Regions from separate parts of the Sphingobacterium sp. KH_072 genome, predicted to be linked through region 4. Evidence: riboswitches for the same ligand, from Rfam matches in the RefSeq annotation. Region 4 holds a riboswitch; each other region holds the start of a gene.

Region 1 (7,659 bases), 2.0 Mb from region 4:
AAATTCCATAATCAATTCAACAGTGTCAAGTGAGTCTGCACCTAAATCGTTTGTGAAAGAAGCTTCAGGTGTAACTTCATTTTCATCAACACCTAATTTTTCAACGATAATAGCTTTTACTCTTGATGCGATATCTGACATGATTCTCTAATTTAATTGTTTAATAAATCTGTGCAAAGAAAAATAAATTTACTCATAAATCAAACTCCGATTTTGAGAAATACAAATAAAGAACAATTCAGCTGCGCTGTTGTTTTGCAGGAAGTGTCTTTCACAGACTATAGACACTCAATTATAGGCATAAATCTACTACTTCGCAACTTTAAATTATCTAAACAATCAAATAATATAAATATAAACTGGCCACACAAAGTGGTTCACACCGAAAATACTACCTTTGTGCGTCCACCAAATGTCGGCAACTTGTGAGTAAAGTTACTTTTAAACTGGAAACAGATTTTGATCTCGAGTTGGATTTTGTACTGATTGGTATCAGTTCCTCCCTCCGAGATTATCGCTTGTGCCATTTTGTAAATAAGCACACCAACCTCCAACTTACACATGGCAAGGAAGACTACATTGACCACAAAGGCATCCCAAAAGAGAAGTCGCGCAATGAGATGGACTACCACATTATCTACGAGCAAAAACGCGGTAAGACTGCCTCTATGCAGCATTTTACGACCTTTAGATATATCAACACAACGTATGACCACGAGTATTATCTGATGAACAACCGCGGCGAAGAAGGTGGCCTGCTGATACCAGAAGCTCCCAATTTCGATTATTTTATTCTCATCAAGCACTTTATCGACCAAGATGATTTAAAAATATTAATCGAAAGCTTAAAGAGTGTCGCAGATATACTCTTAGTAAAAGAAATCGATCCAATAATATTGAAATCCAAAGAAAATCTGATATTTTAGCGATTTATTAAAGTGTAATTGATACACTTACATAGCCTAGGAAAGTTGGATATTCTCCTAAACAACCTGTGCTATTAGTACAAGAATTGATTTAAAGAAACATAAATATAAAGTAAATGGAAAAGCTCAAAAAGCGCACCAAGATTGTCGCTACAATAGGCCCCGCTTCAGCCAACAAGGAAGTTTTAACTCGTTTGATTGCTAAAGGTGTCGATGTATGTCGTCTTAATTTCTCTCACGGTGCGCAAGAGGATCACTTGAAAGTTATCAACACGATCAATGAGATTAATCAGGAAAATCCATTTAACGTTGGAATCCTAGCCGACCTTCAAGGTCCGAAAATTCGGATTGGCAAAATGAAAGAAGGTGGTGCTATTTTGGTGAATGGCAGCCGTGTAGAAATCACGACGCATGAAAAAATCGGCGACGAGAACAGTATTTATATTACTTACCAAAACTTCCCGAACGATGTGAAGGAAAATGAGGTAATCTTGTTAGACGACGGTAAATTGCAACTTCGCGTCATCTCGACTAACCGTAAAGATACCGTTACTTGTACCGTAGTACATGGTGGTATCCTTACATCTCGTAAAGGTGTGAATCTTCCGAATACCAAAGTATCTATTCCATCATTGACGGAAGAAGATTTAGATAACCTAGACTTTGCTTTAGATCACGGTGCAGACTGGATCGCCATGTCGTTTGTGCGTTCGGCGGATGATATCATTCAGTGTAAAGAAATCATTGCTAAAAAAGGCTCTCAGGCGAAGATCATCGCTAAAATCGAGAAACCAGAAGCGATTGAAAATATTGACGCGATCATCGCAGAAACGGATGCAATCATGGTAGCACGTGGAGACCTTGGTGTGGAACTTCCAATGGAAGAAGTACCAGGTTTACAGAAAATCATCGTACAAAAATGTCGTGACCTTTCTAAACCAGTTATCATCGCAACGCAGATGTTGGAAACAATGACTACTACCCCACGCCCTACGCGTGCAGAGGTAAATGACGTGGCTAACTCGGTATTAGATGGTGCAGATGCAGTGATGTTAAGCGGTGAAACTTCGGTAGGTGAATTCCCAGAGATCGTAATCGAGACGATGGCAAAAATCATCACACACGTAGAATCTACTTCTTATCCATACTACAGCGATAAAGATAATGGTGAGTCGGTAAACATCACGAAAATAGCGGATGCGATCTGCAACAGTTCTATTTTCTTGGCAGAAAAAACAAATGCTTCTGCGATCGTAGCCATGACTTCATCTGGTTATACGGCATTGGAAATAGCAAGTTTCCGTCCGAATGCAGATATCTATGTATTCACTGGCAACAAAAAATTGTTGACTATGCTTAGCTTAGTATGGGGTGTACAGACATTTATCTACGATAAATTTGAAAGTACAGACGGTACAATCCAAGATGTCAATGAGTTGCTAAAAGAGCACAAATTGGTAAATCCAGGACAGATCGTGATCAACACGTCTTCTACGCCATTGCATGCTAAAGGCAGAACGAATACTATCCGCGTTTCTGAAGTTCAGTAATTTGAGATATTAGTATTATAAATACTATATTTAAACAGTCACCAAGGCATGCCTTGGTGACTGTTTTGGTTTATTGCAGTATAGTTACGATTAATCAGCTGCGCTAAATGCTGTTAAATTGTGTTAAACTCACTGTAGACCGCATTTGCCTAATTATTTTTGCACCTATGAAGAAGAGAAGTATTACTTTAATTATCTGGTTCATGTCTATTGCCCTGCTCGGTGTGATGGCCATGCAGTACTTCTTTATTCGCCAATCATATATTCAGAAATCTCAAATATTTGACGAGAGTGTCAAGGCTTCTTTATCGGTTGTAGCCAATAAGATAGAACGCCAAGAGGTATATGAATACACAAACAAACAAGCTAAGTTAAATCAGAAAAAATTCGCAGAAGATCAAAAAATACAACGAGAGAAAGAGATCATCCTAGCCGAACAAATTGCTTTGCAGGATGAGATCAACAAGCTTAGGGTAAAGAACTTTGATGCGCGCGACCGCTACAGAAATGAAGAAGAAGATCTCAAAAGAAACTTTCCAAATGCCGCTTATGTGAGCAATGCTTTCTTCGAAACGTACGTACGAAGAAAGGATTATCATCATTTAATTACGTTCTCGATTGAGAAGAGTTACGATATTTTAGACCCGACCTTACCCACAATTTCTACCGTAGTAGGTGCTAGAAAGCGCATTGCCGAAGTCGGCGGTCGTGATGACAGTACGCGTTTCATCATCCCAATTGTGAACGACGCTACGCTACAAGTACATTCATTTGCTTGGGCCACTTTGCCACCTACAGAAGATGCAGCCACTCGAGTGCGATTACAAGAAGTGGAACAAGAATTAAAAAAACTAAACTACCGAAAGCTTTCGGTAGCGACCAATTTATACGATACGATCGCCATCTTGGGCGGTAAAGACAATAAAGTGATGGAGGATATCACGGCGAGCATCGCGATGTCCAAGCGCCCACTGAAGGAAAGAATCAAAACAGACTTGGCCATACATTATCTGCAAGAAGAATTATACAATCGCGGCATTGTATCACCTTTCTTGATGGAAATCCGATCCAATCCGAGTGCCCCACTCATTATACAGGCAGCATCTCAGGTGGATGATCGTGATTTGTTGCGCCTCAAAGACGCCGTTGAATACAGTACGGCACTATTTCAGGGCGATCAAGGCAAATCTCCCGGCTTGCTCTCTATTTATTTCCCGTATAAGGAAAGTCATATCGCTGGCAACATGACTTTTATGGTGATCGCTGTGCTTGCCTTACTGTCATTACTTGTGGGTTGTTTTGCGTATACGCTAACCATCATTTTTAGACAGAAAAAGATCTCCGAGATGAAGACAGACTTCATCAACAACATGACGCACGAATTCAAAACGCCTGTAGCCACGATCATGATTGCTAGCGAATCGCTCCGTGATAAAGAGATCGCTTCGAATGAAAATCGGGTAGCCAAACTGGCCAACATCATCTATGATGAAAATGTACGCCTTGGTTCTCATATCGAGCGCGTGCTCAATATTGCCCGTCTAGAAAAAGAAAACCTGAACATCGAACGCACCAAGGTGCATATGAATGCGCTAGTAACTGATGTATTGGAAAGCATGAATTTGCAAATGGACAAGGCAAATGGTACATTACAAGTAGATCTGGCGGCTACACGCGATGTCGTGATTGGCGATGAGCTGCACCTTTCGAATGTGATGTTCAATCTTTTGGACAATGCCATTAAATACAGTAAAGATTCGCCGCATATTACAGTCAAATCATTCAGCACCAAAAACAGCATTACCATTTCGGTAGCGGATAAAGGCGTCGGCATGTCCAAAGAGCATCAGGAAAAGATTTTTGAGCAGTTTTACAGGATACCAACAGGTAATATTCATAACGTTAAAGGCTTTGGATTAGGACTTAGTTATGTCAATAACATCATTAAGATCCTCCATGGCAAGATTTCTGTAAAAAGCGAAAAAGATAGAGGCACACAATTTGAGGTGACATTACCACTTCATGCTACCAAAAGCACAAGCATAGCTTGATTATTAACACATATTAAAACGAACTTATGTCTCAAAAAATACTACTAGCAGAAGACGATCCCAATCTAGGCGATCTCTTAAAAGATTACCTCGAACTAAAGGGCAAGTTTGACGTTGTGCTGTGCAAAGATGGCATTGAAGCACTGGAAGCATTCCGCAAAGATGAATTTGATCTATGCATCTTCGATGTCATGATGCCAAAGAAAGACGGATTCTCGCTAGGCAAAGATATCCGCAAAGTGGATCAAACAGTTCCAATCATTTTTGCGACAGCCAAGGGAATGATGGAAGACAAAACACAAGCCTTTGAGTTGGGTGGCGATGATTATATCACCAAACCATTCCGAGTAGAAGAGTTATTGCTCCGCATTAATGCCCTTCTCAAGCGTTCATCGCGTGATAAAGACGACGAAACGCCAGACAAATTTGAAATTGGCGGATATTTCTTTGATTACACCAATCAGGTGATATCGTACAAAGGGCAACAACAGAAATTATCGACCAAAGAAGCCGAACTATTGCGTTTACTGTGTTTGAAGAAGAATGATGTACTGACGCGTGAAGAAGCCTTGGTAAAAATCTGGCATGATGACAATTATTTTACGGGCAGAAGTATGGATGTATTCTTGAGCAAACTTAGAAAGTATTTGAAAGAAGATCCAAACGTCGAAATTGTGAATGTGCACGGCAAAGGATATAAACTTTTGGTAAGCTAAACCTTTTTTCATTGCTCTTTTCGCAAGAAATTTGGAATTTATATATTTGTTACATAAGTTTGTGATGCTTATAGAGAAAGGCAGAGGGAATAGACCCGTTGAAGCCTTGGCAACCTGTCACTTGGACAAGGTGCTACATTCTACTCTTACCCTGTACGGGAGCGATAAGAGAAAGATAAGCTGAAGTCACTGTTTCTGGTGCCATTCTCTGATAGCAAATTAGTACATCCGAAAAAAATTAGAGAAATAAAACTATGTTAACGACAAACAACTTAGGTTACCCAAGAGTAGGTCCTTTCCGCGAATTGAAAAAAGCGAATGAGGCGTATTGGGCAAAAAAAATCAGCCAAGAAGAACTTCTACATACCGCAAAAAGCATCCGCGAAGCCAACTGGAAATTGCAACAGGACAATGGCTTTACATTGATTCCATCGAATGATTTCTCATTTTATGATCAAGTATTGGATTTGTCGCTGACTATCGGGGCAATTCCTGCGCGCTACCAATCCCTTTTAAACAAGATTGATGGCGACTACAGCTTAGACCTATATTTTGCCTTAGCAAGAGGTTTCCAAGCAGAAGGAGTGGACGTTACGGCTATGGAGATGACCAAATGGTTTGATACCAACTACCACTACATGGTACCTGAATTCACCAAGAATCAGGAATTCAAATTAACTTCCGAAAAATTCTTAAAAGAATACAACGAAGCAAAATCATTGGGTATCGAGACCAAACCGGTATTGATTGGTCCAATTACGTACCTGTTGTTGGGTAAAGAAAAAGAAGAAGGTTTTGACCGCATCGACCTGATCGAGCGTTTGTTGCCGGTATACGAAGAGATCGTTTCCAAATTAGCGGCGGCTGGTGCACAATATATCCAGATTGATGAGCCGTACTTGGCGTTGGATATCGACGAAAAAGTAAAAGGATTGTACAAAACGGTCTTCGAAAAATTGAATGCAGCGGCGGGCGACACCAAATTGATCGCTACAACGTACTTCGAGGCACTAAAAGACAACGAAGATCTAGCATTGAACCTGCCAGTCCACGCATTACACATCGATTTGGTACGCGGCGAAGATCAACTGGATACCATCTTAGCAAAAGTTCCTGCTTCCTTAACCCTTTCTTTGGGTGTGGTAGAAGGACGTAACATTTGGAAAAATGACTACGAAAAATCCTTGAGCAAAATCCAACAAGCAGTCGATGCATTAGGCAAAGAGCGAGTTTGGGTAGCTCCAGCTTCTTCCCTATTGCACGTACCATTTGATTTGGATAATGAAACCAACGAAGAGTCGCTTCCTGCTGAAGTTAAAAACTGGTTGGCATTTGCTAAGCAGAAATTAGCCGAGGTAAAAGACCTAGCTACTTTAGCGGATGGTGAAGTGGATGCAGAAACAGAAAAACGTTTTGAAAGCAACAAAGCGGCTGCAGAAAGCCGTCGTACATCGCCATTGATCCACAAGCCAGAAGTAAAAACGCGTACGAGCAACATCACCGATGAAGATGCCAAACGTACGTCGGTATTTGCGGATCGTAAAACGGCACAACAAGATAAATTCAATCTTCCAGCGTTTGCAACCACCACAATTGGTTCATTCCCACAAACGAAAGACGTGCGTAAATGGCGTGCAGATTTGAAAAAAGGCGCTATTACGCAGGAAGAATACGATAAAGCGATTGCAGAAGAAACCGAAAGCACTATTCGCTTGCAGGAGCAATTGGATATCGACGTATTAGTACACGGTGAGTTCGAAAGAAACGACATGGTGGAATATTTCGGTGAGCAATTGGCTGGATACGCATTCACACAATACGGCTGGGTACAATCCTACGGTTCTCGTTGTGTAAAACCTCCGGTTATTTATGGAGATGTATACCGCCCACAAGATATGACGGTACGTTGGTCAGCTTACGCACAATCATTGACAAACCGTCCAGTAAAAGGGATGTTGACAGGACCGGTAACGATCTTACAATGGTCATTTGTTCGTAACGATCAACCACGTTCTACGACGACTTACCAAATCGCCTTAGCGATCTTGGACGAGGTACAAGCGTTGGAAAAAGCGGGTATCAAAATCATTCAAATCGATGAGCCAGCTATTCGCGAAGGATTGCCTTTGCGGAAAGCAGATCAAAAAGATTACCTGACATGGGCAGTACGCGCCTTCCGCGTATCTTCTTCGAATGTAGATGATGATACACAGATCCACACGCACATGTGTTACTCCGAGTTCAACAATGTGATTGAAGATATCGCAGCGATGGACGCAGACGTAATTACCATTGAGACTTCTCGTTCTCAGATGAAATTGTTAAATGCATTTGCTGGTGATTTCAAATATCCAAACGATATTGGACCAGGTGTATACGATATCCACTCACCACGCGTGCCTAGCACCGACGAAAT
Region 2 (7,659 bases), 360 kb from region 4:
CTTTTTCTGGAGATTATCCAGGTTGGGAGCCCGAACCAGAAGGGGAGTTGGTAAGATTAGCATATGATACATATAGCCAATTATTTGATGCCTATCCCAATGTGTGTGCTGGACATGGCGGTTTAGAATGCGGTTTGATTGGTGAAGTATATCCAGATCTTAAAATGGTGTCCATCGGTCCAACGATTCACGGGGCACACTCACCCGATGAGCGGGCATCCATTTCTTCTACGGCCAAATTTTGGAAGTTCTTTTTAGAATTGTTGAAGAATACGCCTTAGTATCTTCAAAAATTTTAAAATGAAAACAGCCTGCAAATTTTTGCAGGCTGTTTTCATTTTAAACTATTCCTATTTGTGCTGAATCACAAATTCTGACTTATCGGTGCGTACTTTCTTCAAGTTTGCCAACCAATCATTCGCTTCATCGCGGTAACCCAATGCTAGGATAGTTACGGATTTCAAACCTTGCTCCGAAAGTCCCAAAAGCTCGTCCAACTGTGCATTTACAAATCCTTCCATCGGTGTTGCATCTACTTGAAGTTCTGCCGCTGCCGCAATGGCAAGACCAAATGCTATATACGCTTGTCTAGCAGCGTGATTGAAGTGATCCTCTTTGCTTTGTGCAGCAAAACCCTGCAATAACATTCCCTTGTAATCATCACTAGCTCCTGCCGGCAGTCCACGCTCAGCTTCTTGCTGTGCGAAAACTTTATCGACACGCTCGGTAGTGTATTCGTCAAATGCTGCAAATACCAATAGATGCGAAGCATCAACGATTTGTGATTGAGAATAAGCGATAGGCTGAATTTTCTCTTTCAATTCCGCGTTCGAGATTTCAATAACTCGGAGAGGCTGTAGACCAGAAGAGGTGGGCGCGAGGCGAGCCGCTTCTACTATATAATCAATTTTATCTTGTGGCACTGCGGTACCATTCATTTTTTTGGTGGCATATCGCCAGTTCAATTGCTCGTGAAGACTCATATTCTTTACTTTTAGATAACTCGTCAAATCTAAGACCAAATAATGATGTTTAAACATTTAATTTTTATTTTGTACAAAAAAATGACAATATATAATTTGATGAAAATCATGTACTTTAGAGTATGAACTTTTTTAAAAGCAAACGAAAGGTTTCTCTGGTGCTTGGCAGCGGTGGAGCGAGAGGGTTGGTGCAAATAGGTGTCATCAAAATGTTGCTTCAAAAAGGCTACGTCATTGACGAAATTGTAGGTTGCTCGATTGGCTCTCTAATCGGTGCGGCTTATGCGCAAGGTAAGTTGGATGAGCTGGAGGAATGGTTGAAGGGCGTGACGCGGATGAAAGTATTTCAATTGATGGATTTTTCCAACCCTTGGTTTGGTATTTTGAAAGGTACAAAAGCCTTAGACTCTCTGAAATTGGTGTTTCCTGATATTGCGATCGAAGATCTGCCACTTCGTTATGTCGCTATCGCGACTGATCTCACGAATGAATGCGAAGTGGTATTTGACACCGGAAGCGTGTATGATGCCATTCGGGCATCTATTGCAATTCCAGCAGTATTTACTGGTGTAGACTCCGAAGGCCGATATTTGGTGGATGGCGGCGTGCTCAATCCTTTGCCTATCAATTACGTCAAGAAATCAAAGCGTAATCTGGTGGTCGTCGTCAATCTCGACGGACGTCCAGAGCCTGAGCTTGGCGTAGTGGCAACGAATGGCAAGTATAGTTCCGTCACGGTGCTGCAAGAAGCCTATTTTGCGATGCGTAGGCGTTTGAGCCAATTGTCTATCGATATGCATAAACCGGATTATGTGATTACTGTTCCTCATAATACCGCAGGTATTTGGGATTACCATCGTACGCTGGATCTGGTCGAAAAAGGCATGAAATGGACGGATCTCCTCATGCCAGATGCACACTTAAAACGTAAAAAAGCGCCCGTTAATTCGTAGCACTTTGTGAAAAGGTGTGCAGATAGTTATTGAGCGCTTCGTTGAAAAGAGCCGGTTTTTCTAGATTTGGCAGATGCCCGCTATCTGCTACAGTTACGAATTTCGATTGTGGAATTTTTGCCTGCATTTCCTGCATCAGCGCATCTGGTGTAATCTTGTCTTGTTGACCGCAAATCAATAATGTCGGTACAGCAATGGTTGGGAGCAAATCCGAGGTGTCCGTCCGTGCAGCTAAGGCGAGGAGCGTAGCGCAAATACTAGTTAAGCTATTTCTGCGAATACTGCTTTTAATAAGCTCCACTGCTTCTACGTTTTCGGCTGCACGAGGGTTAGCAAATACATTTTCAATAAATCCGATCGCAAATGGGCGACGACCATGCGTGAGCACGGCCTGAATCGAATCAAACCTCTTTTGCTTAGCCACTTTATCATCCGCTTTGCTGTGTGTGTCGCTGAGGATCAATCCTGCAAAAAGCGCTGGAGCTATTTCATACGCGCGCAGCGCAATATATCCACCCATAGAAATACCGCAAACCACTACCTGATGCAACTCCATCTTTTTGATAAAGGCAATGAGATCTTTCGCAAATAAGTCGATGGATAGAAAACCATGTCCTGATGTGGTATTGCCATGTCCGCGGACATCAATGGCAATGCCGGTCGTGAATTCATCTAATGCCTCCAATTGTGGAGTCCACATCTTTTTATTGAATGGGAATCCATGAAGAAAAATGACGGTTCGTTGTTCTTGTTGCGTGGCTTTTCTGATAAGAAAGGAGATGCTAATGTCGTTTATTCTGATTTTATTTCTTTTGATCCGCTCGGCCATTTACTCTTATATTATATAAATCTTTTGTTTTCAACTGGATATGTTAGATACCCCATCCTTATGACGCTAAAGTGAAGAAAAAGTTTGGAATAATCGAAAAAGTCACGATATTTGCCTCACCAAAACGGTGCTACACCGATCGGTTTAAAACTGCGCTCATAGCTTAATTGGATAGAGCACCTGACTACGGATCAGGAGGTTAGGGGTTCGACTCCCTTTGAGCGCACTTTTTTACTACTCCTTTATCATTCCATTACAGTTTATACAAAAAAATAATCGCTTCGTATTTTCTTGGTTGTAATAAAATAATAAAACTGGTATCTTGCTCAAGAAATACGGAGCAAGACACCATGTTGGTAACCCTACGCTATTTCTGCTAAGAAATAACCATCACGATGAATCAAGTCGCGATGTGCAATGATCTGCTGTAGGTTGATCTTTCCAATAACATATTTGAATTCTTGTCCGTAAAAACGTTCTGAAATGTTGTTGAAACCTAGTGTTTCTAAGATCTTCTCGTCTTCATACCGCAAGTAAACCGTTAATTCGTAGTCGGTGGAGTAAGTTACCTCCTGTGATTTTGCATGCTTCTTAAATTCGTATCGGTAACCGTATCGCAGCGCCGTAATATCAGATAATACCGCAGATCCTGTCGGATGGCCACCCGCACCTTTTCCGAAGAAAAACTGCTCGTCGGCAAAGGCAGCCTTTACCACCACACCATTATTTTCATTTTCTACGCCGTACAGCAAGTTGTCTTTGGTTACAAATTTTGGCAATACATACAAGATAATCTTGCCGTCAACCTCCTTGGCCAGTGGAATCAATTTTATCTTGTAATTCTTCTCGCGAGCATAGGTTATATCGGCCTGCCCTAGCTTATCGATTCCAAGATTAAGGATGTCTTCTGGTTTCACATAGATACCGTAGGCATGATTCGCCACGATCGCTAATTTGTACTTCGGATCATAGCCGCCCACATCGAGTGTAGGATCTGTTTCGGCAAAACCCAAGTCCTGTGCTTTCTTTAATGCCGTGTGGTAATCTTGATTTTCATTGAAAATTTTGGATAAAATGTAGTTGGACGAGCCATTGAAAATGCCGCTAACGCTGTGCAAAAGCTCATTGTCATAATATTCTTCCAAGTTGCGAATGATTGGAATAGACCCGCATACTGCGCCTTCATACAATAATGATTTTCCAGTCTCCTGTTGTATAGCAGCCAGTTCTTCCAAATGCATAGCAATCATCTTTTTATTGGCTGATACCACATTTTTACCGGCGTACAAAGCTCTTTTGGTAATTTCAAATGCCGCATCGGCATCATCAATAAGTTCTAGTATGGTGTTGATTTCTGGATCACTCAAAACCGACTCCGCATCTGTCGTGAAAAGATGGTCGGGAAGCGAGCGTTGCTTCGCTGGATTTTTGATCACAAATTTCTTTATTTCCAGATTTAGGTCTTTGGTTTTGATAATGTCGTACAGTCCTTGGCCAACTACGCCAAAACCAAACATCCCAATCGTTAATTTTTCACTCATTTTATCTTAAATTGTTTTTTAGTTATATAAAATTTAAAGCGATTCAAAAGCTTGCTCCAAATCGGCTTTGATATCGTCGACGTGTTCGATTCCTACAGATAAGCGTAATACGCCCGGATATACGCCAGATCGTTGCTGCTCGGCAGCACTTAATTGTTGATGTGTAGTAGCAGCCGGATGAATAATCAGCGTTTTGGCATCGCCCACATTAGCAACGTGGCTGATGAGCTCCAAAGCATCAATAAAGTCGTTCGCTTTTTCGCTGCCGCCGCGAATGGCAAAAGATAAGACAGCACCGTAACCATTTTTCAGGTATTTTTGAGCCGAGTCATGATACGGATGGCTTTTCAGTCCGGGGTAGCTTACCGATTCAACCTGAGCATGGTTTTCCAGCCATTGCGCGATCTCTAATGCATTATCTACATGCCTTTGCACGCGAAGCGAAAGTGTTTCCAAACCTTGTGTTAGCAAGAAAGAATTGAAAGGGGAGAGCGCTGATCCAAAATCACGTAGTCCTTCTACGCGAGCACGAATAGCAAATTGTATATTGCCAAATGAGCTGTTTTCTCCAAATACATCGGCAAAGACCAATCCGTGATATCCTTCGGAAGGCTCTGAAAATTGTTTAAATTTTCCGTTGCCCCAATTGTAATTTCCGCCATCGACAATGACACCACCAATACTAGTGCCATGTCCGCCAATCCATTTTGTGGCAGATTCTACCACGATGTGTGCACCGTGTTCTAATGGTTTGAACAGATAACCGCCTGCACCAAAGGTATTGTCGACTACAATCGGAAGGTCATACTTTTTGGAAATGGCAGACAGTCGCTCGAAGTCAGGAATGCTGTATGCTGGATTGCCGATTGTCTCCACATATAGGGCTTTAGTACGGTCATCAATCAATTTTTCAAATTCGTCTGGATCACCTTGATCTGCAAATCGAACTTCAATACCTAAACGTTTAAAAGCAACTTTGAATTGATTGAACGTACCGCCGTACAAATGAGAGCTGGAGATAAAGTTATCACCACTTTCGAGGATGTTATTTAATGCAATAAACTGGGCTGCTTGTCCTGAGGCAACAGCTACGGCAGCGACGCCACCTTCCAATGCGGCAATGCGCTTCTCGAAGACATCCGTAGTCGGATTCATAATTCGAGTGTAGATATTGCCGAACTCCTTTAATGCAAATAGGTTTGCGCCATGTTCTGCATTGTTAAAGACATAAGATGATGTTTGATATATGGGAAGTGCGCGTGCCCCAGTGGTGGGATCTGCTTCTTGGCCGGCATGTATTTGTAAAGTCTCGTATTGTAATGTTTTTTTGTAGGTCATAATAGTGAATTTATTATGTGCGTGAATAAAGAATAGTCTGTAAGAAAGATGGCTGTCGTCTATTTGGTCGAAATGAAGGTAAGCAATGTACAGATCACAGCTTACGAGCTATCCCAACAACGACTACCGCATTCGAGCCTGACAGACTACGATTACTCTGGGCGAAGAAATGAAAAGTGTGGTGGAAACACGCTGTGACGTGTATGCCAATAAAGGTGTAAAATGTGTTTTGTCGTTCATCTGTTCTATTATTTATATACTCCAAAACAATGTTTCGGACAGGAATTGGCACCTTTTCAACTTCGTGTTGTTGGTTGCCAGTGGGTCATCGAGCCAGTCTCTCGCCACTTCTGTATAAATCAAGACCTGAATCGATAGAAGAAGGTATTGATTTGTATTATCGAATGATATACAAAGCAAATATAGGTTTTTTGGGGAGCCTAGCAAGAGTTTAAGCTAAAAAAATGTAATTGGAGAGTTATTTGTAATTTTTCTGTGCTGTCTACCGTTGCTTAAGTAAGTCGAAATTGGATTGCGTATGATCGCTTTTGATACTGTAATCGAGCACTGATTTTTCAATAAAAATAGCTAAAATGTTTTAGCATTTTTTATAATTTAATCTTTAATTTAAAAAGCTGTAAATCAGATGTTTGTTTTAGTGTAGTTGATACAATAAGCTTAATGTTAGCGTTTCGTGAAGATGCATTAGTTAATTTTGTTTCGTATAACAAAACGAATAAACTGTAATGCAAAAAATTCTTCAAGAATCTTTATCTGGACTTGTTCTGGAGCCAAAGGGTGAGTTGTACAGCGAGTTGACTCCTTCGGAATTGATCGAGCATGCTGTAAAGAAAAGGGAAGCGACATTTTCGGCTTCAGGGGCACTAAATATTATGACAGGAACATTTACTGGGCGTTCTCCGCGCGATCGGTACATTGTACGCGATGAGACGACTGAAGATGCGGTACATTGGAATGATATCAATCAGGGTATATCTACGGAGGTATTTGAGATATTGGAGCAACAAGTGAAAAAATACCTGGATAGGAGTAAAGCGTTGTATACACGTACAGCCAATATTGCAACGTATGCAAAATATGGCAGAAAAATCCATTTTGCGACGGAGCTTGCTGCGCAAGATTTGTTTATCAGCAATATGTTTCTTCCGGAGCAAGAGGTCGAAAATCACCGTGATTGGACTGTTTGGGTCGCCTCACTGCTGAAAATTGAAAATCATGAAGAACTAGGCCTGTGCGCTTCGAATGCGGTGGTGCTAGATTTTACGACACGAAAGGTATTGATTATTGGCACAGCATATACTGGTGAAATTAAGAAAAGTATGTTTTCGATGATGAACTTTGTGCTGCCGCAAGAGCATAATGTATTTTCAATGCATTGCTCGGCAAACACGGGTAAAAATGGAGACACTGCTTTATTCTTTGGATTGTCAGGCACAGGCAAAACGACGTTGTCAGCAGATCATGATCGCTATCTCATTGGTGACGATGAACATGGCTGGTCTGACGATGGAATTTTTAACTTAGAAGGAGGCTGCTATGCCAAATGCATAAATCTGAAAGTAGAAAGTGAACCCGATATCTTTGGTGCTGTGCGCTTCGGGGCTTTGACAGAAAATATGCTTTTTTTGCCGAATAGTCGCCATCTGGATTATGGCAATAGTTCGGTCACTGAAAATATTCGTGTTTCCTACCCAATAAATTATATCCCTAATGTGGTCAAGATCAATCGTTCGGCTGCGCCGAAACATATTTTTTTCTTGACGGCAGATGCTTTTGGCGTGTTGCCACCATTGTCTAAATTGACAGTAGAACAAGCGATGTATTACTTCTTAAATGGCTATACGGCGAAAGTGGCCGGTACTGAGGTAGGAGTTGCAGAGCCCGTCGCTACTTTTTCAGCTTGCTTTGGTCAGGCTTTCTTGCCGCTGCATGCTATGCGCTACGCCGAAATGCTTCGCGATCGTTTGCAACAAGATACTTCTACACAAGTGTGG
Region 3 (7,659 bases), 1.8 Mb from region 4:
TGTTGATAGTCAAAATTATATAAGTTAAAATGCATGAGTTGCACATCAAATGTGCAATTTTTAGCGATTTAAGCTTTTTAGGAAAAGATATTGGCATTCTTGGAGGGTTCGTTTGGATATGCCCAAATAATCTGCTTGTTCCTGCTGGGTCATAACTGAATGTATGCCCGCGAGCTTCTCGCGGAAAAGCCTATACCGATCAAATGGCGATTTTGATAGCAAAATGGAGATATGACTTCTATGCTGTCTTATTTCTCTATTGGTGAGCACATCAAATAAAATATCAATTGCGGGATCGCGGTTTTTAAGTTTTTTTACACGTTCGTATGCTATGCGTAGAATTAAACTTGATCGAAGTGCTATGATACTCCCTGCTCTGGGGGTGTTGGTGTAAAGATGGTTGGTTGTTTTTAAGGAGTTATGTGCTAGAGCAACACTTTCAATTTTTCTTTTTTTGATAGAAGGATCAGTCGATACGAATGCAATCATTCCTTGGCAGACGAAATATAGGTTTCTTTGTGGGGATGAATGGCTGTATAAAAGTTCGCCACGACTTACATGTATTGGGTGCAGATTGTCTCGAGCCCATTGCCTCTGATATTCGTCGGTCTGAACATACCCTGACCAGAATTGAAAAAAGATATTGAGGGCTTTGGCGTCTTTCTTCATAGAGTAAATATATTGTCTAATATTCTAATAGTAGCAGGCTAAATATTCATATATAGTTGATCTTCAAAGATAATTAACCTTTTCGGGGAATAGGTTTGATATGCGTATAATGCCATTTGCTAGAAGTGAACTGCTATTTGCATAGCGCGAAATGATGTTTGATCCTTTGAACCTGAGAGAGTTTGGAGGTCGAAACTCGGCTAAAAACCTGAATTTCACTCATAAAATCTTAAGTCTTACAAGGGAAACTATAAATGGGAGGGCGCGTTGATTTTCTTTTAAATGTCGACCGAATCCGAAAAATTATGTGTCTTTTGACTGATTTGTATCAAACATTTAATAGATAAACGTTAACCCAAACTCTACTTTCTGCCTATCATAGTATTATGGTGAAAGTTAAGCAGCTATCTATCTTCATTATCTACTACTTCTACGCCTTGATCACGCATTGTTTCTAAGGGAAATTAGTCGGCGATGCGATGGCCAACAAGTAAATGTCGGTGAACTATTTATTTTACGATATGAGTTGCAAAAACAGTTATTTCATTCAAAACGACTATTTATTAAGAATACTAAATCTACCTAGAACAATAGTACGCTGACGATCGGAACTAGGATTAATGAAACAATAGATGAAATTCCTACAAGCAATGCGGCGTTTTCTTCCTCCGTTTCTAAAAATGATGCAAATACGACCAGATTAGCGGCGATAGGAAAACTGGCCATGAGCAACATTAACATCGACTGATCATCATCCAACACGCCGACCCATTGCGCTTCCGCGAAAACCAAAAGGCCTAAGAATATTGCGCCAGCGACATAACGCAAACCTAATATCTTGCTAAATGTGGCGTAAGCTACCTTTTTAAAGTCGATCCCACCGAGCGTAACGCCAATAATGAGCATGCCCAAAGCAGAAACGATCCAACTCACCACATTGCCCACCGGTTCGACGCTTTCGGGAAGTTCCACAGAAAGCAAATTGAGCCCGATCGCGACAATGCATGCATAGACGGCCGGAATTTGAAACACCTTTTTAACCGCTTCTTTGGTTGGCACATCTTTGGTGCGCGACATCAGATAGAATCCAATGGTATCGCCATATAAGGCATTGCCCACATACGCCGAGATAATCAACGGCATTTGTTCTTCGCCAAATAGTGCCATCACAACGGGTATACCAAACCAACCAATATTATAATAGGAAAATGATCCCTTTAAAAGGCTACCATCGTAATCCGAAGCAAAACTTTTGTTCGCGATAATCGCCGGAATGTTCATGGCTAAGGCCAATAAAAATATCATAGAACCAGATACGGCTGTTTCAGCAAGATCAGCTTTCAGCAAATTCTCAATAATCAGAATCGGAATCAATGCGAATAACAAGACCTTGGAAATCCATTTGCTCTTCAAGTTCCATTTGGCATGCGCAAACCAACCTAATAGGATAAATCCATAAAGCGGCAGCACACGAGTCGCTAATTCATTAATGATATCCATGGCCGAGTTGTAAAAGTAAGTCGTTGGTGAGAAGGTCTGCCTGTTCGACATTGAACCACAATGAATTGATATCCAGCTGCGCGCCAGCAAGCTGATGTCCGATCACGTAAAAAGGGGATAATTCATTCCGGGAGGAAGTCCATACGCGCATCGTATTCAGATCGGCTAATACGCCAGCGATTGGATGCGGTTCAATGTGCTTTTTTTCCAGTAAATCTGGCCACAATGGTTGGTCTTGCATCTTTTCGATATCGCTGGATGGACCAGAAGCATTGATCACATAATCGGCTTCGTACGTGGTGCCATCTTGTTGTTTTAGGATGAATCGATCATTTTTCCACTCAATATCATCGGTGTGCCCAATGATTTCCAACTGTCCTGAACGCAAGATGTTGCGGATCTTGATTGCATTCTCCAGTGGAATAGCGTGCCGGTTGATGTCGAAATGCGGTTTTACCCATTTGCCAAAAAGCATTTTCTGATCAGGTGGCAGCAGACGCCAGATGCTGTACGAGTCTTCGCGCAAGGAATATAATACCGTTTGAAAAATATTGCCGTCGCCCGTCGCTTCTTGAATGTCTTTCTCCAACAAAGTTAACTGATCTTTATTGATGCGATCTTCGCTGCTCCAATCGATGCGTTTTTCTAAAGCGCTTTCTACTTCCGAGCGAAAAAGTCGGATAAGATCTATGATGCGAAGTGTTCTCTGCTGTTGGCGGATGATACTACGGATGCTGGACAAAGTCAACACCTTTCGGTCGTACGGTATCTCGGAAGGCGTTTGCACGCGCGGTAATAGGCCCGTGAGTGAGAAGAACTGAATCGGTCCCTCATGTCCATTATCCACCAGCGTAATCAAGGCGTCAATCGCCGTCAGGCTACTGCCCACGATGCTCACACGTGATTGCTTATCTTGAATCTCTTGGAGCAATCGGCTGGTAGGCCAAGGTGAGCAAAAGAAATGATCGGTCTTTTTCAGCTTCGCAAATGTGGAAGACTCTGGGTTTCCTGTTGCTAGGATCACGTAGTCAAACGACACGTTGCGTTCGTCGTCGGTTTGTAGTATGACCGTGTTTTCTGCAGAGATATCTGCGGCGATGATTTCAGTCGGATCTGTTTTGATATCAAGGCCAGCTTCCTGTCCCCATCTGCGATAGGTGTCCAACATAGCTTGAACATAATTGCCGTACAACATCCGAGGCGGATAGCTGTCGGGGTGCGTGCTTACCTGCGGATAACTTTCTTCGATCCACTCACTATGCTGATGCATCCATTGTACGAAGTGCATGCGCTCTTTTGGGAAGATACCCATCAGCCCTGCTTTCGTATTTAGAAGATGGCCTTGTTGCTCGGTGCCAAAGGCCAGCCCGTCGCCAAATTCCTTCCGTTTTTCAAATAGGGTGATGGAAATCGGAAACGGGTTTCCCTGCGTAAGATGCTTTTGTACCAGTTGGATAAAGCAAGCTACGCCACTAGCTCCCGATCCTACGATGGCAATTTTTTTTGGTAGATGTTTGACCATACAACTACCTAAACAGGAATCGCTAATGATTGTTTAGCTAAGCTAGCTGTTGCACAATGTTTTTGGTCGGCCCGGGATTACTCATGGTATAAAAGTGTAATACAGGCGCGCCAAAAGCGATGAGTTCTCGACATTGATTTACTAACCACTCTTCTCCGACTTGTCGTACTTCTGCATTATTCTTGCAACTCTCTACCGCCTCAGACAGTTCTTCGGGTATATCTAGGTGAAAAATGCGCGGTAAAGTGATCAGTTGTTTTTTAGTAGTCAATGGCTTTAATCCGGGGATGATCGGCACATGGATATCATGCTCACGACATTTGGTGACAAATTCTTTGTAACGGTCTACATTGAAGAACATTTGCGTAACGATAAATTCGGCGCCCATATCCACCTTCTTTTTTAGCCATTTGAAGTCGGCCTGTGCATTTGGCGCTTCAAAGTGCTTCTCAGGATAGCCAGCTACGCCGATACAAAAATCAGTTTTCGAAGAAGTCGTGATATCCTCATGCAGGTATTTTCCGTCGTTCATGTCCTTCACTTGTTGCAACAAATCGGTGGCATAGGCATGTCCGCCTTCGGTCGGGATAAAATCGGCATCGCCTTTACGCGCATCACCACGAAGTACCAATACATTATCTATTCCCAAGAAATCCAGATCAATTAAGGCATTTTCTGTTTCTTCTTTGGTGAAACCGCCACAGATCAAATGTGGTACGGCATCGACCTTATATTTGTTCATAATCGCGGCACAAATAGCTACTGTACCTGGGCGCTTACGATAAGAAACCCGCTCTAACAAGCCATTTGGATGTTGTTTATACAAATAATCTTCGCGATGATAGGTGACGTCGATAAAAGGTGGTTTGAATTCCATCAACTCATCCATGGTTTGGAAGATGTTTTGGATTCCCTGACCTTTTGCAGGAGGTAGCAGCTCAAAAGAAAACAAGGTTTTTCCTTGTGCATTCGTGATATGATCGATGATCTTCATATGTATCTGTTTCTTGAATGGAAGGCTTGCAGAGAAGAGGTGCTGGTTAGTGCTCCTGTTCGCTTATCATTCCCTTCGTTGTGAACGGGTAGATTGTAGCACCTTGACATGAGTCAGGTTGCTAAGGCGTCCGCGGGTCTAATCCCTCAGCCTTTCTCTATAAGCAATCACAAATATGGGAAAACGGTGTGGGATAACAAAATGCGGAACGATTTTAATTCGAGATCGTGCTTTGTCCACCTTTTGTCCACGGCCGTTTCGCTGATGTCCACCTTGTGTACTAAAAAAATAATTTATCCTTGTGAACACAAATAGACAAACGTATCAACATGGAAAACAAGAATCACCCTGACTACAATCCTGGGCCGCGTATTGGCATTACTTTCTCTACTTTCGATTTATTGCATGCTGGTCATATCATGATGCTGGCCGAAGCCAAACGACAATGTGATTACCTCATTTGTGGTTTACAGATGGATCCTACCCTAGATCGTCCGGAAAAAAATGCGCCAACGCAAACGGTGGTAGAGCGCTATATTCAGCTTCGCGGTTGTCAGTATGTCGACGAAATTGTCCCTTATTCTACAGAGCAGGATTTGGAAGATATCTTACGGTCTTTCAAACTCGATGTGCGTATTGTGGGTGATGAATATCAGGATAAGAACTTTACGGGTAGAGCCTATTGCGAACAAAAGGGCATTGAGCTTTATTTCAACAGCCGCGATCACCGATTTTCTAGTTCGGGTTTGCGCCGTATTGTTGCCGAGAAGGAAGCCGAGAAACTAGTCCGTGAAATGACGCCGTAGTACATTAAATACTACATTACGGGTTTTCAATTTTCTGAAATATCAGACTATTTAGTACATTCGTAGAGAATGAAGAAAATAGCCGTTATCGGACAAGGATACGTCGGGTTGCCTTTGGCATTAGCGTTTGCTTCGCATGCGCAAGTAGTCGGATTTGATATTGATGAAGCGCGCGTCAGCGAACTAAACCATGGCGTTGACCGCACGAAGGAGGCAGATCGGGAAGTTTTACGTTCGGCTCTTCAATTTTCGGTAGATACAGACGGTCAGAAAGGTTATATCGCTTCATGTGCTGTGGAAGATCTACGCTCGTGTACGATCTACATCGTTACCGTTCCTACGCCAATTGATGAGTTTAATGCGCCGGATCTCAGGCCTTTGCGCAGTGCAACGCGCATGTTGGGCAAGGTCTTGAAAAAAGGCGATATCGTGATTTACGAATCCACCGTATATCCAGGATGCACCGAGGAAGATTGTGTTCCGATCTTGGAACAAGAATCGGGACTGGTATTCAATGAAGACTTTTTTGCTGGCTATTCTCCCGAACGGATCAATCCGGGAGATAAGGTCAATACGTTGACCACAATCAAGAAGGTGACTTCTGGTTCTACGCCAGCTATTGCCGAAGAAATCGATCAGCTTTATCAAGTTATTATTCACGCAGGTACGCACAAAGCACCGAGCATTAAGGTAGCAGAGGCTTCCAAAGCGATCGAAAACGCGCAACGTGATGTGAACATCTCGTTCGTTAATGAATTGGCTTTGATCTTTGATCGGGTGGGTATTGATACACAAGATGTGTTAGCGGCCGCTGGCACCAAGTTTAATTTTCTTCCTTACAAACCAGGCCTAGTTGGTGGTCACTGCATATCGGTAGATCCGTATTATCTGGCGCACAAAGCAGTTCAGCTCGGCTATCATCCTAATGTAATTCTTTCCGGTCGACGGGTTAACGATTCTGTCGCGGAATTTATTGCTTCGAAAGTGGTCAAATTAATGATTCGCAAGGACATCGCCGTAAAAGGTGCTAAAGCTTTGATCTTAGGAATTACGTTCAAAGAAAACTGTCCAGATATCCGGAATACTAAAGTAAAAGATTTGCATGCGGCATTGGAAGATTACGGTGTGCAGGCGGATGTTGTAGATCCTTGGGCAAGTAGGGAAGAAGTAGAACATGAATATGGCTTACGTTTGAAATCGATGGACGAAGCGTCGCAATCGGGTGGATATGATGCGGTTATCATGGCGGTATCACATCATGAGTTTTTACGATTGGATTTGACGAGCTTTTGTAAAGAGCGTGTCGTGGTTTTTGATATTAAAGGAGTGCTAGACAGAGCTATAGTCGACGCGCGACTTTAATAGCAAAGAGATTCCGCTGCTTGGCATATTTTTTGTGGATTGGGCGCTGTGCATACTACCTGCCTTCCGGTGTGAGTCCATTGAAATTTAGAGTTATATAATAGATAAAAGTAAATACATAGACCAATCATTCGCTATGGAAAAAAATAAAAGAAAAGACTACAATCCAGGGCCACGCGTTGGAATTACATTTTCTACCTTCGACCTGCTTCATGCAGGACATATTATGATGTTGGCAGAAGCAAAAAGACAATGTGATTATCTGATCTGCGGATTGCAAATGGATCCCACATTAGATCGTCCGGAGAAGAATGCACCTACACAAACTGTTGTAGAACGCTACATTCAGTTGCGCGGTTGTGAATACGTAGACGAAATCGTGCCTTACTCTACGGAACAAGATCTGGAAGATATTTTGAAGTCCTTCAAGCTTGATGTCCGTATCGTTGGGGATGAGTACGCAGAGAAAGATTTTACGGGTCGTGCCTATTGCGAGCAAAAGGGCATCGAATTGTATTTCAATAGCCGTGATCACCGCTTTTCCAGTTCAGGTCTGAGAAGAATTGTTGCGGAAAGAGAAGCAGCGAAGAACAATAAATAAAGCGCTACCTTTATAAAGTTATCTATACATAGCTATGTCAAAAACGATATTAATTACCGGCGGAGCCGGATTCATTGGTTCCCATGTGGTAAGAGAGTTTGTTAGTAAATATGCAGACTACCGCATTATAAATCTGGACGCCCTGACTTATGCTGGAAATTTGGAAAATCTGAAGGATATTCAGGACAAACCAAATTACACCTTC
Region 4 (7,659 bases):
AGTTTCCTTATTGATATACTCCGCATAATCTGATCCATATTTTTGCAACAAATTACCAAAATATCGACCCGAATCATATCCTTTATAGGCATGATCAGAGGGTTCTATGCCGTATGCATTTTTATACGACGATTGGAAATCGCGCGTAGCACGGGACAATGGATTCAAATGACTTTCAGAAGAAATGACCGGACGGTAGAAGGTAAAGTTGCTGTACGAACTAAAATCTACACGACTCCAAAGTGGATGACCGTACAAACGGAACTCCAAATTATCTGACATGGAGCGCTCATCCATCACATTTAATAATGCTTTGAGCTGATTTCTATCGGTCGTACCGCTAACGATATGGTACACCGCGCGCGAACTCAATTTGTCGTTCAGTTCTGAGGGTGATGATACCGAAATAACCTCTGCATAGGGTAAGCGTTCTTTGATATCAGCCGGAAAACCTTGGATAAATTGCTGATGATCACTGTTAGCCGAATTATAAATTAGAATAACATCGCCTTCTTTGTAGTTTTTGGTCAACTCGGCAGATATGGCGCGCATGTGAATACTGATCGGCGGTGTTACGGATACCAAATTCGGCAGGTTGAATTCTGTCGGCATGGTTGCCGCCAAAGGATTGACTTGCAATACCCGATTATTAGGGTTCACGCTTGCGCTGAATGCTTTGATTTCGGCCGGATAAACTGGGCCAACGATCAAAGTTGCATCTTTGATTTCTTGAGATTGTGCAAGATTGGCGTTATGGCCGGCATTATCTCTGGAATCCAACACTTGTAATTCTACACGCTTGTTTGATTTAGCTGTTTGCTCCAAGCCCATCTGAAACCCTTGGTAGAAATCAAGCGCTAAGGCAGAGCGCTTGACATCTTCTTCCGAGAGAGCGCTAGACGCTACACGATCCAACTGAAATGGTAAAACCAACGCAATCGTTCCGCCCGGATACATTTTTGCTTTGCTAGATAGCACTACATCAGCATCTCGCGACTTATCTTCACGACCTGCTTCCGGCTGATCTTTGGTACCATCTACCTTACCCGTTGTTTGTCCGGGTGCTCGTAAAACGCCTGTTGTCGTTTTTGGCGAACAAGATGACACCGCCAAGGCGGCTGCAAAAAAACCTATTAGATAAGTACACTTCATTTTTCTTTATTTTATTCCCACTCTATCGTTGCGGGTGGTTTTGAACTAATATCGTATACTACGCGGTTGATTCCTTTCACGTGGTTGATAATCTCATTGGAAATCTTTGCTAACAGATCGTACGGCAAATGAATCCAATCTGCCGTCATTCCATCCAAAGAACCCACAGCGCGCAAAGCGACTACATGCTCGTAGGTACGCTCGTCGCCCATGACACCAACAGATTGTACTGGCAAGAAAATCGTGCCCGCTTGCCAGATTTTGTCATACCATCCTGACTCACGAAGATTCCGAATGTAGATGTCATCAGCTTCTTGCAAAATCCGTACCTTTTCCTCCGTCACATCGCCTAAAATACGAATACCGAATCCAGGACCTGGGAATGGATGTCTGCCTAAGATCGTAGGATCTACTTCCAATGTCTTTCCGACACGCCTTACCTCATCTTTAAATAAGGTTCTCAATGGTTCGATGACATTCAGTTTCATATAATCTGGCAATCCGCCCACATTGTGGTGCGATTTGATCGTAGCCGAAGGGCCATTCACAGATATCGATTCGATAACGTCTGGATAGATCGTACCTTGACCCAACCATTTCGCTTCTACGCCTTCTGGCAACTCGGCCTGAATTTGCTTTGCAGCATCATCAAATACATCAATGAAAGAAGCTCCAATGATTTTACGCTTTTGCTCTGGATCAGATACACCAGCAAGTTTGCTATAAAATTGATCTTTGGCATTGACGCCTTTAATATTTAATCCCATGTGCTCGTATGAATCTAGCACTTCTTGGAATTCATTTTTGCGTAATAACCCGTGATCCACGAAGAAACAGTGCAATTTGTCGCCGATAGCATGATGTAGCAATACGGCAGCTACCGTAGAATCCACACCGCCAGATAGCGCCATGATGACGTGATCATCACCTAACTGTGTTTTCAGATCTTCAATAGTCATCTCGACGAACGCATCAGCGGTCCAATCTTGTGTACATCCACAGATATTTACCACAAAATTCTTCACCAATACTTGACCATCTGTACTATGCGTTACCTCTGGGTGAAATTGAATACCATACGTACGTGTACCTTCAATGTGATACGCTGCTACACGCACTTTGTCGGTACTAGCAATTACCCGAAAAGTAGAAGGCACCTCTTTAATCGTATCTCCATGCGACATCCACACTTGTGATTGCGTTGGGATGCCCGTCATCAAAGGATTTTCCTGATCTACAAATAACAAGTTTGCTCTTCCGTATTCTCTGATTTCGGAAGGCAATACCTCTCCGCCAGAATGTTGAGCCAGATATTGGGCACCATAACAAACACCTAATACAGGATAATCCCGCATCATGGCAGAATAATCTACTTGTGGTGCATCTTCCTGACGAACGGAATATGGACTACCTGAAAAAATGATACCTTTAACCGTCTCATCGAAGGCAGGAATGTTATTAAAAGGATGAATTTCACAATATACGTTCAATTCGCGCACGCGACGCGCGATCAACTGCGTATATTGTGACCCAAAATCGAGGATAATAATTTTTTCTGACATGACGCAAAGTTACATATTCAGGATGATTTTTACACGGCGAAATCTTCTTACCTTAGCTTTTACACTATTCTTAATAAATAGACATGAAATTTGGCAGCGTTACAGACCCATCATCCATCGATTTTTCCTTACCCAAAACACCTTCAGCTACGCTGGAATTACTAAAAAAGCATCAGTCTGATGAGCCTTTTGAAGTATATGTGGGCTGCGCCAAATGGAACAAGAAAGAATTGAAAGGATTTTATCCGAGAGGTACTAAAGATGAATTGGCCTATTATGCGACGAAGTTTAATTCGATCGAATTGAATGCCACGTTTTACAACTCTCCGTCCAAAGAGCAGGTAGAAACTTGGAAAGGTAAAACAGGTAAGGATTTCAAATTTTTTCCAAAAATACCACAATCCATTAGTCACTATGGCCGCCTGCTGAATACCGATGAAAAGGTAAAAGCATTTGTCGACTCGGCGGTACTATTCGAGGACAAGTTGGGCATGGCATTTCTACAGATGCACGATAACTATAAGCCCAAAGATTTTGACCGATTGGAATCCTTTCTAGAAAACTTCCCTGCTGGATATCCCCTCGCTATTGAAGTGCGCAACGAAGGTTGGTTTGCGGATAAAGAGGTCGCCGAGCGTTATTTCGCTTTGCTAGAGAAAACAGATAAAACCAACATCCTTGTGGATACCGCCGGACGGCGAGATTTATTGCACATGCGACTCACCACGCCTGTTGCCTTTGTACGTTATGTGGGTGCCAATGTTCCGTCGGATTACACGCGCTTGGACGAATGGGTGGAGCGCATCGGCGAATGGAGAGAAGCAGGTTTACAAAAGTTGTATTTCTTCATTCACCAAAATATGGAGGAAGCATCCCCACTCCTAGCCGATCATTTTATCCAATTGATGAATAAATCGTTTGGCTTGAATTTGAAATTACCAAATGGTGACAAATTATTTTAAAGTTTATTTGGAGTTCACTAAATAGTCTACTAAGTTTGTAGAGTATTTAGAATTGCACGGTGCAATACCAACCGAGTTCGCAGAACCACGGTGGTTTTAATAATACGGGATTTATTCCAAAACAGATTAAATGGCCGTTCAGAATACGATTGATGGTTTCACCTTTAATAATTCTATTGTATGCAAACTCCACACGAACTGTACCAGCATTTGGTTCAAAATTTTCACAATTACTCTATCAAAGAACTCGTTAACTTGAATAACGATCTTGTCCGAAATGCTTCGTGGGGCACACAGAAAGCAGCCTTTAGAACAGCTGTGCTCAATAGCCTCGCACTCAAAGGCGTGAATTTATCCCGTATCATTTCACATGATGACGGATTCACAACCGTACAACTGGTACCAGTAGAGTTGGGCGAGGACAATACGTTGATTCCCCTCGCCTGCTGATGAAGTCGTTTATTGATGCGTGATCGCATAGAGCGCAAATGTGCCTAGCCAATGCGAGCCCATATAATCGTCCTCTTTACCGAGGTTGGGCAATGTAAAGTCTAGGTGTGCATCCGCGATATCACGCAAATGTGCTAATGCAGGAACTTGGCGTGCAATACCATACAGACAAGCAGCTCGGCTATAGTTCAAACCATCGAGATGTACTAACTGGCCGTCGCTGCGATCTTTAACAATAGCTGGCTCCAATTTAAAATCTTCGGCATACATTTGCGGCAAAAATTCGTTGAGCCAAGTTTTATACGCTTTATTATCCAATACCTTACTCATCAAATAGGCTTCTTCCAGACAGGGCGAAAGAAAGTCTGATCCGCTCGGCTCATAAGAGAAATCACAGTTTTTATCTTCTTGATACAACCGTATCGCGTGCTCTGTGATGGCATCAGCCAATGCTTGATCATTCGCCGTAAGGGCATAATCGTACATCAAGGATAATCCGAAAGCGGTATTATCGTGCTTGCCACTGCGAATTGGATAAACCAATTTGGGCAAATAGTCCAACAATTTGCCGCGCAAAAGATCGACCATGGGTTGCAAGGATTGGCTCCATCTTTTCGCATCCGCATCTTCCCAAGTCAACAACTCTTCCTGCAGCTTCAATAACCACGCCCACCCGTAGGTGCGCTCGAAAGATAAGTTATGTTTATCTTCAAAGAAAGCTTTTTCAATAGCCGCATTATTGTCGGTAATCAAGGCATTTAATGTAGCACGCACCTCACCTTGGCTATCTAGATCATCAAAAGATTTCAGCAGCTTTATGATAGACCAATAACCGTGTACAGAGGAATGCCAATCATAGCAGCCGTAAAAGATAGGCCGCAATACGCGCGGCGGTTTTAGATCTGCATCGCTACCAATAGATTGTCCCAACTTATTCGGATATTCTACCGTAATACAGTGAACCGGCATCTCAAAGATTGTTTTCGCTTGCTCAGCACTTAATTCAAATTTTGGATGCGCTTCTACTGAATTACCTTCTTCCTTTGCCTGTTCAGAATTTTGACAGGAGAATAGCGAGCCGCTAACGATCCCAGCTAATAAGAAAAAATAAATGCGATTTAAATTGAAATATGCAAACATATTTAATGGCAATTAGTTATTTGTACAATCTATAAAGATAGTAAATACATTTTTCATGCGTACAAATCATTTCCTTATAACATGTTGAGATATCAAATAGGATGAGTGATAACTGTAAAATTAAATATGGAGAGAACTTAAATCTAGACAATTGCTAATAAAGACATATTAGCGTCCTTATAAAGAAAATATGTCTATGGATATTTTCCACCATCTTAAATGAATTATATACTTTTTTTAAATCAAAAAAAATAACAAAAATTAGCTATATTAATCAATATATTAGTAATATTAACGTTACAAACAATTATGACATTATTAACTTCCAGTGCACTTATTAGCTTACAACTATGAAAGTCTTATTCGCCGATTCAAGCAGCTTATGCCGCTATAGCACAATTCTTGTAGCAAAAGAATGTGTTGTTGATATTACAGTGCTTGAAGCTGAAACACTAGATGTGGCAAGTCTCATTCTCAGCGCAGAAACAGTTTCGTTCTTATTTATCAATAGTAACATTTTAGGAGAAGAGGCTATTGATCGCATTCAAAATCTGCGAAATCTTCAATATAAAACGCGAATAATACTTGTTATTAACACTCAAGCGGAGTACAATGCTAAGAAGCACCTTACTACACATGTAGATGGCATTTTGCAACTGGAAGACACCCTTGAAAACAGCAAGACATACATCAGTAAACTATTTAATGGCAATCAAGACACCCAAGAGGAAAATCCACAACAAAATTTGTGTAATATTTCTAAAGTATTCTCTTTCGGTCGGAGTGAAATAATGCTTAAGGCGTATAGCAGCATACTAAAACTGTACTGGCATAATAATCTTGTAGTTCAATTAGCTGACACACGCTACCAGTAAAATCACATTGTTTCTGCGCCGTTCATTACTTGTACTTAGCGAAAAACATCGTAATTAAGCATATTAGGTTTGCTAACATGATTTTGTTATTTGTACTATTTTGGCTGGCAATAACATGTCAAAAGGTTATGATTTACGGGTATGAGGGTCGGAAATTTTCGTCCATTTAGATACATTACTAAACGTAATGCCCAAAAATCATAATTTTAAACTTTAACTCTTTAACTCTGGATAACATCTTTAGAATCCAGCACCACAATACCCATGAAAGACAAAAAAGACCAAAAGAAATCAAAGTACATAGCGCCTGTTATTCGAATAGATACCATTACAACCGAGCACTGGATTGCTGCTCATTCTGAAGCTCCGCGTGAAGCGAAAAAGGCTACGCCACGAAAAAAGGATGGTGACAAAAATGGTGACGGTAAAGAATCTTGGTAAATCTAAATAGTTCTAATTTCTTGTCACATTTGAGTAGTCAACTCGCAAAAAATCAGTATAAATCCTAGCAACGCTGTCATATCAGATTTCTAGATTCATGCTGAAACAGGAAAAATTTAATAATATCTACCAACAATAAAATAAATAATGTAATGCATGCCAGCTTCAAAAACTGGATGCAAGGCCACAAATCATCCAAATTTTATAGGCAGCTGACGGATATTTGTATGCGGCAGTGAATCATGTCAATTCTTACTGGACGACAGACAGCAGCGTCAACGGCGACTTTCAATACATCAGAATAAAAGTGCTGTAACCTACCGCGGCTTCGCATGAAGTATCTCTCTCCTACCTTCACGAAACAAACGGAGCGAACAATCTTTAATATACAATTTAAATGATGTTTTCCCTTTTGAACGCACCCAATGGAGTCGCTGAATAGCTCAGATTGTTGCTTCGATGGGCTATAATGCAGTGATACAAGCGATAAAAGGCTTCCAGCTAACATTTTTTAAGACAAAAGACATAGATAATATTTAATGTACTGCCGCAGCAGTAGTAACCTGTTCGCTGCAATTTAAATATCTTGATAGCTTCTATGCTGTCTATATGCTCAAGCCATGAGACTTTCCAAATGGTGAAAATATCTAAAATAAGTTCCCCCGACCTCGCATAGCAGAGGCTTCCAATCTCGGATTTACACACCAAATAACTGACCCATTATCATAAAAAAGTCAAAGTGTAAAACTTGCTTCTTTATTTCGCAAAATAGCACTTCCTTTGCATTACTTATCAGACTGAATATTATACCCTGATAGTCAGATAGTAGTATTATATATATGAATAATGCATATTTTAAGTCAGTATTTACGCTCATTGGGGTAATGCTGTTAGCGCTTTCTAGCGCTGCCCAAACGATTACTATAACAGGAAAAATCAAAGATGGCTATTCTTTGGAACCCATTCCTTATGCCAGTATCAACGTAGTTGGCCTTACCTCTTATGGCACGGCTAGTAATGAGCGAGGCGAATTCACCTTGCAAATCACCGGACCACAACGTAAGTTATTGGTCAGCT

What was found. A riboswitch is a leader RNA that binds a small molecule or an ion and turns the genes downstream of it on or off. The one in region 4 is predicted to bind S-adenosylmethionine.
Region 1: it holds a riboswitch for S-adenosylmethionine, as region 4 does, so the genes downstream of both, metE (5-methyltetrahydropteroyltriglutamate--homocysteine S-methyltransferase) here and AC3IRT_RS10895 (5-oxoprolinase) in region 4, are expected to answer to the same signal.
Region 2: it holds a riboswitch for S-adenosylmethionine, as region 4 does, so the genes downstream of both, AC3IRT_RS12290 (O-acetylhomoserine aminocarboxypropyltransferase/cysteine synthase family protein) here and AC3IRT_RS10895 (5-oxoprolinase) in region 4, are expected to answer to the same signal.
Region 3: it holds a riboswitch for S-adenosylmethionine, as region 4 does, so the genes downstream of both, metF (methylenetetrahydrofolate reductase [NAD(P)H]) here and AC3IRT_RS10895 (5-oxoprolinase) in region 4, are expected to answer to the same signal.

The regions. Positions count from the first base shown of each region.
Region 1 is NZ_CM174457.1:411,446-419,104, reverse strand. It holds gene AC3IRT_RS01910 (acyl carrier protein) at 1-141, opposite strand, end outside; gene AC3IRT_RS01905 (IPExxxVDY family protein) at 426-926, shown strand; gene pyk (pyruvate kinase) at 1,043-2,476, shown strand; gene AC3IRT_RS01895 (sensor histidine kinase) at 2,644-4,527, shown strand; gene AC3IRT_RS01890 (response regulator transcription factor) at 4,554-5,243, shown strand; SAM riboswitch class I at 5,309-5,414, shown strand; gene metE (5-methyltetrahydropteroyltriglutamate--homocysteine S-methyltransferase) at 5,498-7,659, shown strand, end outside.
Region 2 is NZ_CM174457.1:2,728,283-2,735,941, reverse strand. It holds gene AC3IRT_RS12320 (aminoacyl-histidine dipeptidase) at 1-281, shown strand, start outside; gene AC3IRT_RS12315 (nitroreductase family protein) at 351-1,040, opposite strand; gene AC3IRT_RS12310 (patatin-like phospholipase family protein) at 1,106-1,936, shown strand; gene AC3IRT_RS12305 (alpha/beta fold hydrolase) at 1,926-2,765, opposite strand; tRNA gene AC3IRT_RS12300 (tRNA-Arg) at 2,918-2,991, shown strand; gene AC3IRT_RS12295 (homoserine dehydrogenase) at 3,128-4,306, opposite strand; gene AC3IRT_RS12290 (O-acetylhomoserine aminocarboxypropyltransferase/cysteine synthase family protein) at 4,340-5,644, opposite strand; SAM riboswitch class I at 5,894-6,005, opposite strand; gene pckA (phosphoenolpyruvate carboxykinase (ATP)) at 6,391-7,659, shown strand, end outside.
Region 3 is NZ_CM174457.1:212,363-220,021, forward strand. It holds gene AC3IRT_RS01000 (Crp/Fnr family transcriptional regulator) at 61-669, opposite strand; gene AC3IRT_RS01005 (AEC family transporter) at 1,252-2,169, opposite strand; gene AC3IRT_RS01010 (FAD/NAD(P)-binding protein) at 2,156-3,691, opposite strand; gene metF (methylenetetrahydrofolate reductase [NAD(P)H]) at 3,729-4,685, opposite strand; SAM riboswitch class I at 4,746-4,851, opposite strand; gene AC3IRT_RS01020 (adenylyltransferase/cytidyltransferase family protein) at 5,015-5,491, shown strand; gene AC3IRT_RS01025 (nucleotide sugar dehydrogenase) at 5,561-6,853, shown strand; gene AC3IRT_RS01030 (adenylyltransferase/cytidyltransferase family protein) at 6,990-7,454, shown strand; gene rfbB (dTDP-glucose 4,6-dehydratase) at 7,489-7,659, shown strand, end outside.
Region 4 is NZ_CM174457.1:2,369,200-2,376,858, forward strand. It holds gene AC3IRT_RS10880 (ABC transporter substrate-binding protein) at 1-1,152, opposite strand, end outside; gene guaA (glutamine-hydrolyzing GMP synthase) at 1,164-2,714, opposite strand; gene AC3IRT_RS10890 (DUF72 domain-containing protein) at 2,798-3,676, shown strand; SAM-I-IV-variant riboswitch at 3,714-3,810, shown strand; gene AC3IRT_RS10895 (5-oxoprolinase) at 3,857-4,126, shown strand; gene AC3IRT_RS10900 (DUF2891 domain-containing protein) at 4,136-5,266, opposite strand; gene AC3IRT_RS10905 (hypothetical protein) at 5,617-6,141, shown strand; gene AC3IRT_RS10910 (hypothetical protein) at 6,406-6,582, shown strand; gene AC3IRT_RS10915 (DUF5686 family protein) at 7,422-7,659, shown strand, end outside.